4 regions of the Stenotrophomonas sp. STEN083 genome follow, and region 2 is predicted to be linked to each of the others. Evidence: predicted binding sites of a transcription regulator. Region 2 holds the regulator's gene; each other region holds the start of a gene.
What was found. Region 2 encodes FliA, which starts transcription of late flagellar genes. Its sites were predicted from a motif close to TAAAGTTTNNCNNNCNNNGGCCGATAA; they were not measured.
Positions count from the first base shown of each region.

Region 1: a site for FliA is predicted at 2,608-2,634, ahead of ACVOK8_RS00915 (methyl-accepting chemotaxis protein). Genes of this name have one in related genera too.
Region 3: a site for FliA is predicted at 1,690-1,716, ahead of motA (flagellar motor stator protein MotA). Genes of this name have one in related genera too.
Region 4: a site for FliA is predicted at 2,374-2,400, ahead of ACVOK8_RS04760 (HDOD domain-containing protein). Genes of this name have one in related genera too.

Region 1 is NZ_JBRRCU010000002.1:13,393-17,512, reverse strand. Features, by position in the region: gene ACVOK8_RS00920 (CheR family methyltransferase) at 1-383, opposite strand, end outside; gene ACVOK8_RS00915 (methyl-accepting chemotaxis protein) at 397-2,556, opposite strand; gene ACVOK8_RS00910 (methyl-accepting chemotaxis protein) at 2,918-4,120, opposite strand, start outside.
Region 2 is NZ_JBRRCU010000005.1:130,739-134,858, forward strand. Features, by position in the region: gene ACVOK8_RS03225 (AAA family ATPase) at 1-332, shown strand, start outside; gene ACVOK8_RS03230 (MinD/ParA family ATP-binding protein) at 319-1,203, shown strand; gene ACVOK8_RS03235 (RNA polymerase sigma factor FliA) at 1,200-1,949, shown strand; gene cheY (chemotaxis response regulator CheY) at 1,963-2,355, shown strand; gene ACVOK8_RS03245 (protein phosphatase CheZ) at 2,355-2,975, shown strand; gene ACVOK8_RS03250 (chemotaxis protein CheA) at 2,979-4,120, shown strand, end outside.
Region 3 is NZ_JBRRCU010000092.1:353-4,472, reverse strand. Features, by position in the region: gene ACVOK8_RS18215 (winged helix-turn-helix transcriptional regulator) at 1-326, shown strand, start outside; gene ACVOK8_RS18210 (classical arabinogalactan protein 4) at 549-950, opposite strand; gene msrB (peptide-methionine (R)-S-oxide reductase MsrB) at 1,074-1,541, shown strand; gene motA (flagellar motor stator protein MotA) at 1,746-2,600, shown strand; gene motB (flagellar motor protein MotB) at 2,611-3,564, shown strand; gene ACVOK8_RS18190 (hypothetical protein) at 3,632-4,114, shown strand.
Region 4 is NZ_JBRRCU010000009.1:17,192-21,311, forward strand. Features, by position in the region: gene ACVOK8_RS04755 (phospholipase D family protein) at 1-1,199, shown strand, start outside; gene ACVOK8_RS04760 (HDOD domain-containing protein) at 1,278-2,336, opposite strand; gene ACVOK8_RS04765 (hypothetical protein) at 2,660-3,076, opposite strand; gene ACVOK8_RS04770 (IclR family transcriptional regulator) at 3,278-4,027, shown strand.

The sequences.
Region 1 (4,120 bases), on a different contig from region 2:
GTTATCGCCATGGAGTAGGGCTCCTCACCGGTGGAGGCGGCACACGACCATAGCTTCAGCGGCGCCTTTGGGGCACGTGTCTGCAGCTCCTCGCGCAGCTTGTCGAAATGGTGCGGTTCGCGGAAGAACGAGGTGAGGTTGGTGGTCAGGGCATTGGTGAAGGCCTGCCACTCGTCGCCGCCATGCTGTTCCAGCTGGTCCAGGTAGTCTTTGAACGAATGCAGGCCCAGGTTGCGCAGCCGCCGCGACAGACGGCCATAGACCATGTCGCGCTTGGCCGGCGCCAGCGCAATGCCGGCACGGGCATGGATCAGCTCGCAGACGCGACGGAAGTCGCGGTCGTTGAACTCGAAATCACGCTGGTTGCTGTCCAGATCGATCATGGTGGCAGTCCGCTCAGCTGGCCAGGGCGAGTGATTGTGGGCGTGCTGCCGCTGCTGGCTGTGCGTTCAGTTGGAATACCGCAACCGCCTGGTCCAGCAGGGACGCCTGCTCTTCCATCGAGCGTGCTGCAGCGGTGGCTTCCTCTACCAGGGCGGCGTTCTGTTGGGTGGTCTCGTCCATCTGCATGACGGTCTGGTTGACCTGTTCGATGCCGGCTGACTGCTCCTGCGAAGCTGCAGAAATTTCGGCCATGATGTCGGTGACGCGTTGTACTGCGGTAACGATTTCGCCCATCGTGCTGCCGGCCTGCTGCACCAGCTGCGAACCTTCGTCCACGCGTCCGACCGAGTCCTCGATCAGCGATTTGATCTCCTTGGCCGCGCCAGCAGAGCGTTGGGCGAGGGTACGGACTTCGGCGGCAACTACCGCGAAGCCGCGGCCCTGTTCACCTGCTCGCGCAGCTTCCACTGCGGCATTCAGCGCCAGGATATTGGTCTGGAAGGCGATGCCATCGATCACGCTGATGATGTCGGCGATGCGTCGCGAGGACTGCTGGATCTGCCCCATGGTGGTGACGACTTCCTCGACCACGAGGCCGCCGCGCGAGGCTACCCCGGCAGCACCGATGGCGAGCTGGTTGGCCTGGCGGGCGGACTCCGCGTTCTGGCGGACGGTTGAGGTCAGTTCCTCCATTGATGCGGCGGTTTCTTCAAGGTTGGCGGCCTGCATTTCTGTGCGGCGGGACAGATCCGAATTGCCGGTAGCGATCTCGCCGGCGGCGAGATTGATGCTGTCCGCCGACTGCTGGATGCCAGAGACGATGCCGGCCAACTGGCTGACGGTGCTATTGGCGTCCTCGCGCATGCTGGCAAACACACCCTGGGCGTCGCCGCTCAGTTTGACGGTGAGATCGCCTTCGGCAAGCGCCTGCAATAGACGCGATACCTCGCCGAGGTTGTAGTCGCTGACCTGCATCATGTTGTTCAGCGAACGAACCATTGCATGGAAGTCGTGCTCGAAGCGGTCTTCATCGCCGCGCTGACTGAAATCGCCGGCAGCAGCTGCGCTGCCCAGGCGTTTGATTTCGCTGTTGATGGCGGCGAGGTTGGTCTTGATTGCAGCCATGGTGTCAGTGATGACACGCTTGTCGCCCGGCAGCAGCGGCATGTCCTGGCTGAGGTCGCCAACCGCATAGCGCTGCGCCAGCGCGATCACCTGCATCTTGACGTCGATATGGTTGCTGACCAGTACGTTGGTCTCTTCCACCATCACTCCGTAGTCGCCAGGGAAGGTGCTGGCGTCGATGCGATAGCGGATCATGCCGGCATCATGCTGGCGTGCCATTTCCGCCTGCGCACCAATTACAGCGCGTAGCTGATCCTGCATGTGCGCCATGCTGCTCAGCAGCTGCCCGGTTTCATCCTTGCTGGGCGCAGCGATGCGGTTGTCCATGCGGCCATTGGCAATGGCGGTAGCGACGGCGGTGGCATTGCGCAACGGCAGCACGATGCGGTTGCCGATGATCCAGCTCAGCGCCAGTACCAGCAGTACCAGCACGCCGCCGGCTGCCGTCATAACAGCGGTGAATTTCAGTGCCTGGGCCTGCAGGTCGTCCATGTACATGCCGCTTGAAACCACCCAGTTCCATGGTGTGTACATGCCTGCATACGTGAGTTTGCCAACCATGCCTTCCTTGCCGGGCTTGGCCCAGACGTAGGCGACGTAGCCGCCGCCCTTGCGTGCAGCTTCAACCTGGTCGTAGTACAGGCGCACGCCGTCCTGGTCACGGAAGTCCTTCATGTCCTTGCCGACCAGGTCGGCGCGGAACGGATGCATCAACAGCACGTACTTGTTGCTATAGATGTTGAAATAGTTGACGTCGCCGTCGGAGCGCATCTTCTGCAGCGCGGCCATCGCGTACTTCTGAGCATCTTCCAGCGGTATCGCACCGGTTTCCGCTTCCTTGGCGTAGTGATCCAGAACGCCGTAGCTCATTTCCACCTGGGCGCGCAGTGCTTCCTTGCGGGTTTCGTACAGGTCCAGGTACTGCATGCGCGCCGCTATGACTGACAGTGCTACGACGCCGATGACGATCAGAGCGGTCAGCAGGTTCAGCTTGCGCCGGACCGAAATATTGGAAATGTAGTTGTTCCAGAGCGAAGCGATGTTCATCGAATCTGCCGCCAACCTTGCGGTACCGGCGCTGCGTGAGGGGTTACCGGGTTATCGGCCGCATGGGGCATGAGTTGAGTGTTTTGAAGCGGGAGGCCAGACACGCGACGTGGAACTGTTCACCCGACTGCGGTGGTGATACGGATTGCTGCTTGCTGTCACTGTAGGAGCGGCGTAAGCCGCGAAGCTGGCGGTGCATGAACGATTACCAGCCGTGCCATCTGGTGATCTCCCTGCTTCGCGGCTTACGCCGCTCCCACAAGGGCAAAAAAAATCCGATGCCAGAGGTCTGGCATCGGATTAGGGGTTGCTCAATGGCTCAGGCGGACGGCGTTGCTGCCGAGGCCGTTGACGATATCGCTTAGAACTCCTGCCAGTCCGAATCGGCCAGCTCGGCAACTGCGGTACGGTTGGCGGTACGACGACGCGGTGCGGGTGCCGGAGCCTGGCTGGCAGGGCGGGTTGCCGCTTCCCGCAGGGCCTTGGGGCTGCTGGTCTCGGTGGCGGCTTCTTCAAGCTGGAATACCGACACCACGTTGGCAAGCTGCGCTGCCTGCTCTTCCATCGAGCGGGCGGAGGCGGTGGCTTCTTCCACCAGTGCGGCGTTCTGCTGGGTGGTTTCGTCCATCTGCACGATGGTCTGGTTGACCTGCTCGATGCCCGCAGACTGTTCCTGCGAGGCCGCCGAGATCTCGGCCATGATGTCTGTCACGCGCTGCACCGAGGCGACGATCTCGCCCATGGTAGTGCCGGCCTTGCGGACCAGTGCCGAACCATCGGCGACCTTGCCGACCGAGTCGTCGATCAGGCCCTTGATCTCCTTTGCCGCGCCAGCCGAACGCTGTGCCAGCGTACGAACTTCCGATGCAACCACGGCAAAGCCGCGGCCCTGTTCGCCGGCACGTGCGGCTTCCACCGCAGCATTCAAGGCCAGGATATTGGTCTGGAAGGCGATGCCGTCGATGACCGAGATGATCTCGGCGATCTTGCGCGAGGACTGCTCGATCTGGGTCATGGTGGTCACCACCTGGCTGACCACATCACCGCCCTGCGAGGCCACCGATGCGGCGCCGATGGCGAGCTGGTTGGCTTGGCGTGCCGATTCTGCGTTCTGGCGCACGGTGGAGGTCAATTCCTCCATCGAGGCGGCCGTTTCTTCCAGATTGGCAGCTTGCTGTTCGGTGCGACGCGACAGATCGTTGTTGCCAGCGGCAATTTCGGTAGCGGCCGAGTTGATCGACACCGATGATTGCTTTATGCGACCGACAATGCCGGTCAGCTGCTCGGCGGTGGCATTGGCGTCGTCACGCATGGTGGCGAACACGCCCTGGTACTCGCCGTGCATGCGTACGGTCAGGTCGCCGCGGGACAGGCCCGACAGCAGGGCGGAGATCTGTTCCAGGCTGCTGGCGTTGGCGTCCAGCAGGCCGTTGATCTGGCTGGCCAACTGCAGGAAGAAGCCATCCTTGTCTGCGGTGCCGATACGACCGCTGAGATCGCCTGCTGCGGCGGCCTCGATGATGCGGGCCACTTCCTTCTCAACCTGGGCTTCGGTGCTGCGATC
Region 2 (4,120 bases):
TGCAGTGGCTGCGCGCCGCCGGCCAGATCCGCACCCTGTTGGTGCTGCCGGCCAACACCGCTTTCCAGGACATGGATGAAGTGGTGCGCCGCTTCAGCGCCGCCAACCCGCAGGGCGTGGTGCTGACCAAGCTGGACGAGACCGGCCGCTTCGGTTCGGCCCTGTCGGTGGCGGTCGATCACCGCCTGCCGATCACCTGGGTGACCGACGGCCAGGACGTTCCGGAAGACCTTTATCGGGCCTCTGCCGCAAATCTCGTACTTCGCCTTGAAGATTTGCGCCGCGCGGCCGATATGCCCTGCAACACGGAGTTGAACAATGCAGTCGCGTGAGTACGCCAAGCTGACCAACACCTTCCCCCTGTCGGCTACCCGGCACGAACCGGCAGGCCCGGTGCGCACCATCGCGGTGACCGGCGGCAAGGGCGGTGTAGGTAAAACCAATGTCTCGGCCAACCTGGCCGTGGCACTGGCAGGCATGGGCAAACGCACCCTGCTGCTGGATGCCGATCTAGGCCTGGCCAACATCGACGTGGTGCTGGGCCTTCAGCCCAAGCACACTCTGGCCGACCTGGTCGCCGGGCGCGCCACGCTCGACGAAGTGATCATGGAAGGTCCGAACGGCGTGCTGGTCGTGCCGGCCGCCTCGGGCCGTCGGCACATGGCCGAACTGCAGCCGGCCGAGCACGTCGGTCTGGTCAATGTGTTCTCCGAGCTGGAACGCGAGCTCGATGTGATGATCATCGACACCGCCGCCGGCATCACCGACAGCGTGCTGACCTTCTGCCAGGCCGCCCAGGACACCGTAGTGGTGGTCTGCGACGAGCCTGCCTCGATCACCGACGCCTACGCGCTGATCAAGGTGCTCTCCCGCGAGCGTGGCGTGGATCGCATCCAGGTCGTCGCCAACATGGTCCGTGACCCGAACGAAGGCCGCGCCCTGTACGAAAAGCTGGTACGGGTCTGCGAGAAGTTCCTGATCGATGTTTCGCTGAACTACCTGGGTTGCGTGCCGCAGGACGACTGGCTGCGCCTGTCGGTGCAACGCCAGCAGCCGGTGGTCAAGCTCTACCCTTCCGCACCGGCCTCGCTGGCCATCAACGAAATCGCCCGTCGCACCGCGCGCTGGCAAGCCCCAACCGCCCCGCGCGGCGGCGTTGAGTTCTTCCTGGAACGCATCATCCAGCAGAAGGTGAAGGCATGAACAATGCAGCCGCCCAATACCGTGAAGTCCAGCGCAACGCGGCCAATGACTGCATTGCCCGCCACGCCGACCTGGTACGTCGCATCGCCCACCACCTGGCCGCGCGCCTGCCCGCCAGCGTCGAGGTCGATGATCTGATCCAGGCCGGGATGATGGGGCTGATCGAGGCCTCGCGCAGCTATGACGCCGAACAGGGCGCCTCGTTCGAAACCTATGCATCGATCCGCATCCGCGGCTCGATGATCGACGAAATCCGCCGCGGCGACTGGGTACCGCGCTCGGTGCACCGCCGCGCCCGCGATGCCGCTGCCACCATCCGCAGGCTTGAGCAGAGCAGCGGCCGTTCGGCCAGCGCCAGCGAAGTAGCTGAGGCGATGGAACTTCCGCTACCCGAATATATGCGTCTGGTCGAAGACGCCTCACGCGGCCAGGTGCTGAGCCTGGAATCGCGCATCGAAGACCAGGGCGAGCTGGACACCCCGACCACCGGCGGCCCCAACCCGCAGCAGGTGCTGGAGCGCAGCCAGTTCGGCGCCGAGCTCGGCAAGGCCATCGGCCAGTTGCCCGAGCGCGAGCAGCTGGTGCTGTCGCTGTACTACGAGCAGGAATTGAACCTGAAAGAAATTGGCGCGGTATTGGGCGTAAGCGAATCCCGCGTCTGTCAGATCCACGGCCAGGCCACGCTGCGTCTGCGCGGCCGACTGAAGATTTTCGAGGCGGCCGACGCCGGGCTCGAAGAACCATGAAGAGGAAAGTCTTTTGAACAAGAACATGCGCATCCTGATCGTTGACGACTTCTCGACGATGCGCCGCATCGTCAAGAACCTGCTCGGCGATCTGGGCTTCACCAATACCGCCGAAGCCGAGGACGGGCATGCCGCGCTGTCGATGCTGCAGACGCAGTCGTTCGATTTCGTCGTCACCGACTGGAACATGCCGGTGATGACCGGCATCGAATTGCTCAAGGCGATCCGCAACGATGCCAAGCTCAAGACCTTGCCGGTACTGATGGTCACCGCCGAAGCCAAGCGCGAGCAGATCATTGAGGCCGCACAGAGCGGCGTGAACGGCTACATCATCAAGCCGTTCACCGCGCAGACGCTGGAAGAGAAGCTCGGCAAGATTTTCGAACGCCTGGCAGCGAGCGCCTGATGAACCAGCTCGGCGAAGCATTGAGCGACAAATCGGCCCTGGTGCAGCGCCTGCAGGACGCACTGGCAGCATTGGAAAGCGGCGACGAAGCCGGTTGGCGCCGGGAAATCGACGCGCTGGCCGCCTTGCGCGCGCAGCCAATGATGTCCGGCCTGGGCCGGCTGGCACGCGAACTGGGCCAGGCACTGGGCGAACTGCCCAGCGTGCCCAGCGAAGCCGGCGAGCTGGATGATGCCTGCGCGCGCCTGGACCATGTGGTGCAGATGACCGAACAGGCTACCCACCGCACGCTTGATCTGGCCGAGGAATGCCGCGCGCTGACCGAACGCCTGCGTGCGGACGGGCTGAATGCCGAGCAGGGCGAAATCCTCGAACGCATCCGCCACAATCTGACTGAAGTAGCGCTGACCCAGAGCTACCAGGACTTGACCGGGCAGATCATCCGCCGTGTGGTCGGCATCGTCCGTCGCGTGCATGAAGGTTTTGGCGCGCTCGGCCTGCCGCCGCCGGAAGAAGATGCACGCAACCAGGGCTTGGCTGGCCCGGCCGTCAACGGTCTGGATCGCCACGCCGTGTCCCAGGTGGACGCAGACGATCTGCTCTCGGACCTGGGGCTGTAAGCCATGAGTGCTTTTGCCGACGACATCGCCGCCGACTTCATCCTTGAAGCGCAGGAAATCCTGGATCGCCTCGGCGAGCAGTTGGTGACGCTCGAACAGGCGCCGCACGACAGTGATCAGCTCAACGCCGTATTCCGTGGCTTCCATACGCTGAAAGGTGGCGCCGGTTTTCTGGCGATCCACCCAATGGTCGAACTGTGCCACGCCGCCGAGGAAACCCTCGGCATGGCCCGCGCCGGCAAAGCCGAGCTGCTGGCGCATCATTTCGACGCCGCCCAGCAATCTCTGGACTGGCTGCAGGCAATGCTCGATGCGGTGTCATCCGGCACTGAACCGGAGCATGCACCTGCTGCGCTGATCGCCCAGTTTGATGTGGGTGCTGCGCCGGTTGTCGTAGCGGCGCAACCTGTTGCCGCAGCCGGCGACAGCGACCTGATCAGCGAAGACGAGTTCGAAGCCCTGCTCAACCAGTTGCATGGCAGCGGTACGCCCGGCGCCCAGCCTATCGTTGCGAAGGCCGGCGATGAGCTGATCGACGAAGACGAATTCGAAGCCCTGCTCGACAAGTTGCATGGCGGCGCCGCACCCGGTGCAGTCGCGGTGCAGCCGATTCCCGCTGCGCCCAAGCCCAAGCCGGCCGCGGCACCCGTCGCACCCGCACGCCCCGCGGCAGGCGCAGCCAAACCGGCTGCCGCAAAAGCCGCCGAGCCCGAGCACACCGTGCGCGTGGACACCAAGCGACTGGATGCCATCGTCAATCTGATCGGCGAACTGGTGCTGGCCCGCAACCGGCTCAAAACCTTGCGCATGCGCCTGAAGGACGAGGAACTGGATCGCGCAGTCTCGACCTTGGATATCGCCACCGCTCGCCTGCAATCAGCGGTGATGCGCACCCGCATGCAACCGGTCGGCAAGGTGTTCTCGCGCTTCCCCAAGGTTGCCCGCGACGTTGCCCGCTCGCTGCAGAAAGAAGTCGATCTGGAGTTGATCGGCGCCGACACCGAGCTGGACCGCAACCTGGTCGAAGCACTGGCCGATCCGCTGGTGCATCTGGTCCGCAACGCCATCGACCATGGTGTCGAATCGCCCGAACTGCGCGAGGCCCAAGGCAAACCGCGTATGGGCCGGGTACGCCTGTCCGCCCA
Region 3 (4,120 bases), on a different contig from region 2:
GCGTGATCACCGGCTACTACGCGCGGCTGGACCCCGCCTCGGTCAAAGCCAGCCTGCTGGTGTTCGTGGAAATCAGCCTGGCCTACAAATCCGGCGACATTTTCGAGGAGTTCCGGCGCGCGGCGCTGAAGCTGCCCAACGTACTGGAATGCCATTTGATGTCCGGTGATTTCGACTATCTGCTGAAAGCGCGCATCAATGAAATGGCCTCCTACCGAAAGCTGCTTGGCAGCACCTTGTTGACCCTGCCGCACGTCCGCGAATCCAAGAGCTACATCGTGATGGAAGAAGTAAAAGAGACCCTGTGCCTGCCCATAGCCGAGTAGTGCCGAGCCATGCTCGGCAGAGGCTCTACCGTTGATGCCCCATTACCGAGCATTGCTCGGCGCTACGCCCCCTCCCTTTGGCCGCAGGCCAAGGGGAGGGCTGGGGAGGGGTCGCTTTTGGTTTTGGCTTTGGCTTGGAATGCCTCCTGCCGAGCATGGCTCGGCACTACAACGACGCCCTATCGGTGACGCCTCTGCCGAGCATGGCTCGGCACTACAGGGTCAGCGCGTGCCGGCAGGCGGAGGTACTACCTGCTGACCCAGACCACTGGGCACGGTGTCGTAATAGCGATTGGTACGGGTATCCAATACCCGACCTGGGCTGGTCTGGTGCATATGCGGCGCCGGCTGACCCTTGCTGTCATAGATCGGCCGCACGGGCTGCGCTGGCTGGCTGATCGGCTTCACCTTCGGTGTCGGTTTGGGCTTGGTGACCGGCCGTGGCGGCAACGGCCGCACATCGTCCTGGCGCTGGTCGGAGGGAACCGTTACCGGCGGCCGCGACGGCGGTGGCAGCGTCACCGGACGCGTTGCGGTGGGTGACGGTGGCGGCTGCAATTGCGCCTGTGCGAACAACGGCACGATCGCCAGCACTGCCAGCGTCAGATACGTCATCCGTTTCATCGGCACCTCCCGTACTTGCATGCCATGAGCATGCGCCGGCACAGCTTGCGCCGCCATGAATGCGCGCTTGGACTGGCCCCTGCCCGCCCCTACCATTGATATCTGTCCCACGGATGCAGCGCCATGACCGCCTTCGATCTAACCCCTCCCAGCACCGCCGAACGTGATGCCCTGATCGCCGGGCTCAGCAGCGAGGAACAGCGAGTGCTGCTGCATCACGGCACCGAGGCGCCGTTCTGCGGCGTGTTCCTGGATAACAAGCGTGACGGCGTGTACTGCTGCCGCCTGTGTGCGCTGCCGCTGTTCCGTTCCAGCACCAAGTTCGACTCGGGCACTGGCTGGCCGAGCTTCTTCGCCCCGTTCGATCCGGCGCATGTGCGCGAGATCCGCGACATCAGCCACGGCATGATCCGCACCGAGATCGTCTGCGCACGCTGCGGCAGCCATCTCGGCCACGTATTCCCGGATGGCCCGCCGCCGACCTTTGAACGGCATTGCCTGAACTCGGTATCGCTGGGCTTTGTCGAGAACGGCCAGCCGTACCCGGACCCGCTGCAGCGTGGTGGTGCCGAGGCAGAGCCAGCAGCGTAAGCAAGCGCACCACCTGTAGTGCCGAGCCATGCTCGGTATAAGCATCACTAGTAGGGCCTCAGCCGAGCATGGCTCGGCTCTACAAAGGCCGCTTTCCTGGTAAAGCCCCAGCCGAGCATGGCTCGGCACTACAGGAGCCGCCCGGCGCTACAGATTTTCCGCTGACGGCCGACAACGGGATATCCCCTCCCCTTGTCTGCCCCCATGCTTATCATCGTTGGCCTGCTCGTTGTCATTTTCGCTGTCCTGGGCGGCTACGTCGGTGCGCACGGACGTCTGGGCGCGCTGTGGCAGCCCTACGAGCTGGTGATCATCGGTGGCGCCTCATTCGGCGCGTTCCTGATCGCCACCCCGCTCAAGACCGTCAAGCAGACCTTGCGGGCCACGCTCAGCGTGTTCAAGGGCCCGCAGTACAAGCAGCAGGACTACCTGGACGTGCTCAGCCTGCTCTATGAACTGCTCAACAAGGCCCGCCGCGAAGGCTTCATGGCGCTGGAAGAGCACGTCGAGAACCCGCACGACAGCGCGGTGTTCGCCAACTACCCGAAAGTGCTGGCCGACCACCATCTGCTGGACTTCATCACCGACTGCCTGCGACTGATGATCGGCTCCAACATCGAGCCACATGAGCTGGAGCCGTTGCTCGAACTGGAGCTGGAAAAGCACCACCACGAGGCGATGGAACCGGCCCACGTGCTCAACAAGGTCGCCGATGGCCTGCCCGGCTTCGGCATCGTCGCCGCGGTGCTGGGCATCGTCATCACCATGGGCTCGATCGGTGGCGACATCAAGGAAGTAGGCGCGCACGTGGCCGGCGCACTGGTCGGCACCTTCCTCGGCATCCTGCTGGGTTATGGCTTCGTCGGCCCGCTGGCAGCGGCGCTGGAAGCACGCGCCGAGCAGGACGCGCGCATCTACGAATCGGTGAAGACCGCGCTGCTGGCTTGCCTGCGTGGCTACAACCCGAAGATCGCGCTGGAGTTCGCCCGCAAGACCGTGCCCTCGGCACTGCGCCCGGGCTTCAGTGATTTCGAGCAGCACCTGAAGTCGATCAAGTAAGGCGCGCGCCATGACCGAGACCAAACCCACGGTGATCGTACGCCGGGTGAAGAAAGTCCAGGGCGGCGGCCACCACGGCGGTTCGTGGAAGGTGGCCTACGCCGACTTCGTCACCGCGATGATGGCGTTCTTCATGGTGCTGTGGCTGATGGCCGCCACCACCAAGCCCGAGCGCGCGGCGATTTCCGAGTACTTCCGCAACCCCAGCCCCTTGAGTGGCACCAGCAGTACGCCTGCTCCGGGCATGGCCGGCCCTGGCGGTGCCAGCACCTCGATGATCAAGCTCGGTGGCGCCACCGATGTGTCGCGCGGCAACAGCAATGATCCCTTCCAGAACCAGCAGGAAGCGGTGCCCACGCCGGTACAGGAGCGCGAGCGCGACAAACAGCGGTTGGAAGCACTGAAGCAGGAGCTGCAGGAAGCGATCAGCAAGAGCCAGGCGCTGGAGCCGTTCAAGGACCAGCTGCTGCTCGACATCACCCCGGAAGGCCTGCGCATCCAGATCGTGGACAAGCAGAACCGGCCGATGTTCGACCTCGGCAGCGCGCGGTTGATGCCGTATACGCAGACGATCCTGGTGGAGCTGTCGCGCTACATCAACCAGGTGCCCAACCACATCAGCCTCACCGGCCATACCGACACCACCGCCTATTCCACCCAGGTCGGCTACGGCAACTGGGAACTGAGTGCAGACCGCGCCAATGCCGCGCGGCGTGCGCTGCTGGAAGGCGGCATGGATCCGGCCAAGGTGGCGCGGGTAGTCGGATTGGCGTCCTCGGTGCTGTTCGACAAGAGCAACCCGCAGAACCCGATCAACCGCCGCATCAGCATCGTGGTGATGAGCCAGGAAGCCGAAGCGGCGGCACTGAACCAGGCCGACAGCCTGCCGGTGCCGGTGGCCACCATCGTCCCGGCGGCGGCCGCAGCGGCTCCGGCTGACAGCGTCAGTGACGGCCCCGGCTGAGCCCTGTTCCGGCAGCAGGGGCCCGCTGCGCCTACAATGGGCGTCGTTTTCCTATTAGCCGAACCTCATGTCCAAGCTCTCCAAAGCCAAGCGCGACAAGCGCAAGAAGCAGGCCCCGCGCCGCCCGTTCTCGCGTCTGAACGCCCAGCAGCCGGTGCAGAACCACGCCGTCCTGGTCAACGAAGAAGGCCAGGTCGTGGCCGCCATCGGCCTGCAGGGCAATGAGTGGCTGCTGGCCATCGGCGGCCAGACCATGGGCAATGCCGACAACCCGGTGCCGATGCTGGCCATGCTCAAGCACCTGGCCAACGTGCAGGAGAAGGAAGGCCGCAAGGTCACCCTGGAGTACTCCGCAGCACTGCAGCAGATGATCGACGACCTGGCCGCCGACGAAGGCAAGACCGCCGACGATTACCTGGCTGGTCTGGTGTCCGAGTTCGAAGGCATCGAAGGCGAAGAAGCCACCGAAGTCGCTGTCGAAGACGTCGCGGAAGAGACCATCGCGGTTGCCGAAGAAGTCCCGGCTGACGACGACAAGTCCAAGGCCTGAGTCCAG
Region 4 (4,120 bases), on a different contig from region 2:
TGCGCGTGCGCCTGTTGCTGGATGACATGAACGCCGCCGGGCTGGATCCACAGATGCTGGCACTGGACAACCACGCCAACATCGAGATCCGCCTGTACAACCCGTTCCGCAACCGCGATGGCCTGTGGCGTCTTGTCGAGATGGTGCAGCGGGTTTTCAGCATCAACCACCGCATGCATAACAAGGCATGGATCGCTGATGACCGCGTCGCCATCGTTGGCGGCCGCAATATCGGCGCCGAGTACTTCGACGCCCGTCCGGACGTGAACTTCCGCGATCTGGATCTGTTGCTGGCCGGCCCGGTCGCCAGTGATGCCAGCAGCATCTTCGATGAATTCTGGAACAGCGATGCGGTCGTGCCGATCGCCGCCCTGCATCAAAGCACCGACCAGCAGATGGCCAACTTCATCAGCCAGGCCGAGCTGGACGCACGCCAACAGGAAGCCGCGCCGTATCTGCAGCGCGTGCGTGCGCATTTCACCGATGCCTACCTCAGCAAACAACTGGACCTGCATTGGACCGACGGCGTAAGGATCCGCTCCGACCCGCCGCGCAAGCCCAGCGGCGGCGACAGCAGCCAATGGCTGGTCACCCGGCTGGTCGAGGTACTGAGCAGCGCCGAGCACAAATCACTGCTGATCTCGCCCTACTTCGTACCCGGCGCGGTCGGCACCAAGGGCCTGATCCAGCAAGTCCAAAGCGGCGTGCAGGTCGGCATCATCACCAACTCGCTGGCAGCCAACGACGTACCCGCCGTGCACAGCGGCTATATGCATTACCGCCGCCCGTTGCTGGCCGGCGGCGTGCAGCTGTATGAACTCAAGGCCCGTGGACACATCGAGAGGGCATCCACCTTCGGCAGCAGTGGCGCCAGCCTGCACACCAAAGCCTTCGTGGTGGATGACCGCCGCGGCTTCGTCGGCTCGTTCAACCTCGATCCGCGCTCGGCCTACCTCAATACCGAAATGGGCGCACTGTTCGATGACCCGGTACTGGCCGCGCGCCTGCGCGAGGAGTACCTGCGCCTGTCCAGTGCTGAGCTGAGTTACTGGGTGTATTTGAACAGGGACCACGAATTGCGTTGGTTGGATCGGGCCAGCACGCCACCCATCAGCCTGCGCACAGAACCGGACACCGGACTGATCCAGCGAGCCAGCACCCAGGTGATCAGCTGGTTGCCGTTGGAATCACAGCTTTAACCTGAGCAGTCAACATCGCGGAGCGGTGTCCCACGAGACTCCGGACACGGTCCGCACCGCATCCCTACGCTGCCCGCGTCACTCCAATGAGCCGTCTGCCTGCGTCAGTCGCTTCCACAACCATGTCGCCACGTGTTCTGGCATCTGGCTGGCGAGCGCCGCATTGGCGTCCGCTTCGCTCATCAGACCCTGCGCATGCATCATCGCCGCGCTCGCGGCCAGCTGCCCGACCTGTAGCGAACGTGCCAAACCAGCTGCAGCGGGCACGTGCACCTGCTTGAGCGCCTGCATGATCGGCGCCGACAACTTCCAATGCCCGGCTATCCGCACCGCGGTCGGTGCGCTGCAGCGCTCCAACACTTCCAGCAAAGTGCCCGGCTCACGTGTCCGCAACGGCGGCCGCGCCAACACATCGGCAGCAGCCTGCATCGCCATGGCCGCACTCAAGCCCAGCAGCAGGCCAGCCAGCTGGGCAGCGAAGCCATCCTCGCGCTCCACGCTGCGCGCATGGTCGGCAGCGGCCAGCGATACCCGCAATGTGTAATCCCACAACAAGCGCGCAAACTGAGCATCAACGCCGCTGGCCGACTCCATGACCGGCTGCACCAACGCGGCGGAAATGATCTGACGGATGCCATCGTTGCCGATCAGCGTCACCGCCCGCTCGATGCTTTGGATGTCCTGCCGTTGCAGGCGATACAGGGAACTGTTGGCGATACGCAACAGCGTTGCCGCCAGTACCGCATCACTACCAATGATGCGGGCGATGGAACGCGACGAGGCAGCACTGTCATTCACGCTTTGGATCAGCTGTGGCAGCAGGTTTGGTCGACGCGGCGTGTAGCGTGAAGACATGTCCGCGCGACTCAGCGCCGTAACCACGTCGTCCACCACCGACCGTTGCACGCGCAGCGCATCAGACGGCGTATCGGCGGCACCCAGTGCGCTGAGCAGGAAGCGCCGCTGCAGATCATCAACGCTGACCACGCCCGCAGCATCATCGGCTGTTGCTGCGCTGACCGACGGCGGCACGCGGAGCCGCCGTTGCGGACCTGCCGCATCGCCACTGCGCCGCTGCCAGAGCCAGACCAGGCCTCCGGCAACTACTGCTGCAAACACTGCCGAGATAATCACCATGAAAGATACAAATGGCCCACGCGGAAAGCTGCCAATCATATCGGCCATCACGAAAACTTCTTGAGTCCCTGTTCCGAGAGATCCCCCCCCGCCCGCTCCAGCCTATGCGCCATCAGATGAATCCGGAAAACCCCGAGGGAGCATAAAAGTTTCAGATCATATTCAAATAGCGAATGAGTGGAGTGCCCAAAATGACAGGCTCTCATACCATCACAGGTACGCAAGATAGCCAATGCCGGAACACCGCTTGCTGACCAAACGCGGGCAACCACCGCTTTCAAAGAGCATAGGCGGCCAAATAGAAGCCGCCTCAGTTTCACCATCTAAACAAAAACAGCTTTCAGTACACGAACAACGCCAAGACCCGCTACTCCAATCAACCGGCGAGTCACACTGAGCATCTGATCTGTGAGTAACAGCACACGCAGATGGCAACTTCCCTGATTGCCAGCCCAGTTGACGCTGCTATGTTTAATTGCAGCTTCCGCAACAACATTTAGTTTCAAACATAAAACCCAACCCTCACCATTCATTGGCAGGAAAGGCATCTGCCGGAAAACTACTCGTGCACAACCGCAGATACGTAGCGAATATCTCCACGCAACCGATACGGGCAAAAAAGAATCAGAAGTTTCGTTGCCAGCGCCGCCCGAACTGCGGGCCGACGATCCCGTGCCAATGCAATCGCGGCGAGGCTTATCCGGCAACAAACCGCCGAATTTTTCTCTACCGAACGCCATGCTTCACGCGAGAACAGGCGGCCCTCTCAGCGGGTGCAATACCCGCCTACATCGACGGCAATGTGAAGCACCAGCTGTCAGCTCTTTCAGGTTTCATTGGCGGGTTGACCCTGCCCGCCAATGACGGCCTTGTCTTCAACTAAAGGGAGGACGGATATGTCGACGCCTCAAGCAGTACCTGCAAAAGAACCCAATCGCTACATGGTACCGGCACTGGAGAGGGGCCTGAACATGTTGCTGCTGTTCGGACGGCAACGCGGTGAACTAAGCTTCACCCAGGTCTGCCAGCGCACCGGCATGCCCAAAGCATCCGCGTATCGCACCATGCAGACGCTGGAACAGATGCGCTTTCTGGATCGCAACACTGCCAGTGGCGGCTACCGCCTTGGCATCAGCGTTCTGCGACTGGGCTTTGACTATCTATCAGCGATGGACATCGTGCAGATCGGGCAGCCCATCATTCAACGGCTACGTGATACCACCAGCTACTCTGCGCACCTGTGCGTACTGGATGGTCGCGACGTGGTGTACGTGGCCCGCGCCAGCGCGATCGGCGAACTGCCAAGCGGCGTCAGCGTAGGCACACGCATTCCCGCCCATTGCACCGCAATAGGTCGAGTGCTGTTAATGACGATGCCCGAGCAGGAATTGAGCTCGCTGTACCCGGAACCGGCATTTGCATTCACCTCCGAACAAGGGCCAAAGACACCACAGGACCTGATCGAGCTGCTGGGTGATGACAGTGCGCGCGGCCACGCCATCAGCGAATCGTTCTACCAACCCGGCGTCTCGGCGGTGGCGTACCCATTGCGTGACCGTGATGGCAACGTGCTGGCCTCGATCAGCATCATGGTCCCGCGTTCGGTGCTGCCGGTGGATATGAAAACCTCACTGAGCACACAGGTTGGGAAAGCCGCGCGCGAAATTGAAGCCTTCCTGCATGCGTCTTGAGCACACTCAAGCACAGCCCTGCGCCATCCGCTGACGCTGAAAGCGTCAGCTACTCTGGTTCCGCTGGCATGACCTTGGATTTCAAGAGCAACT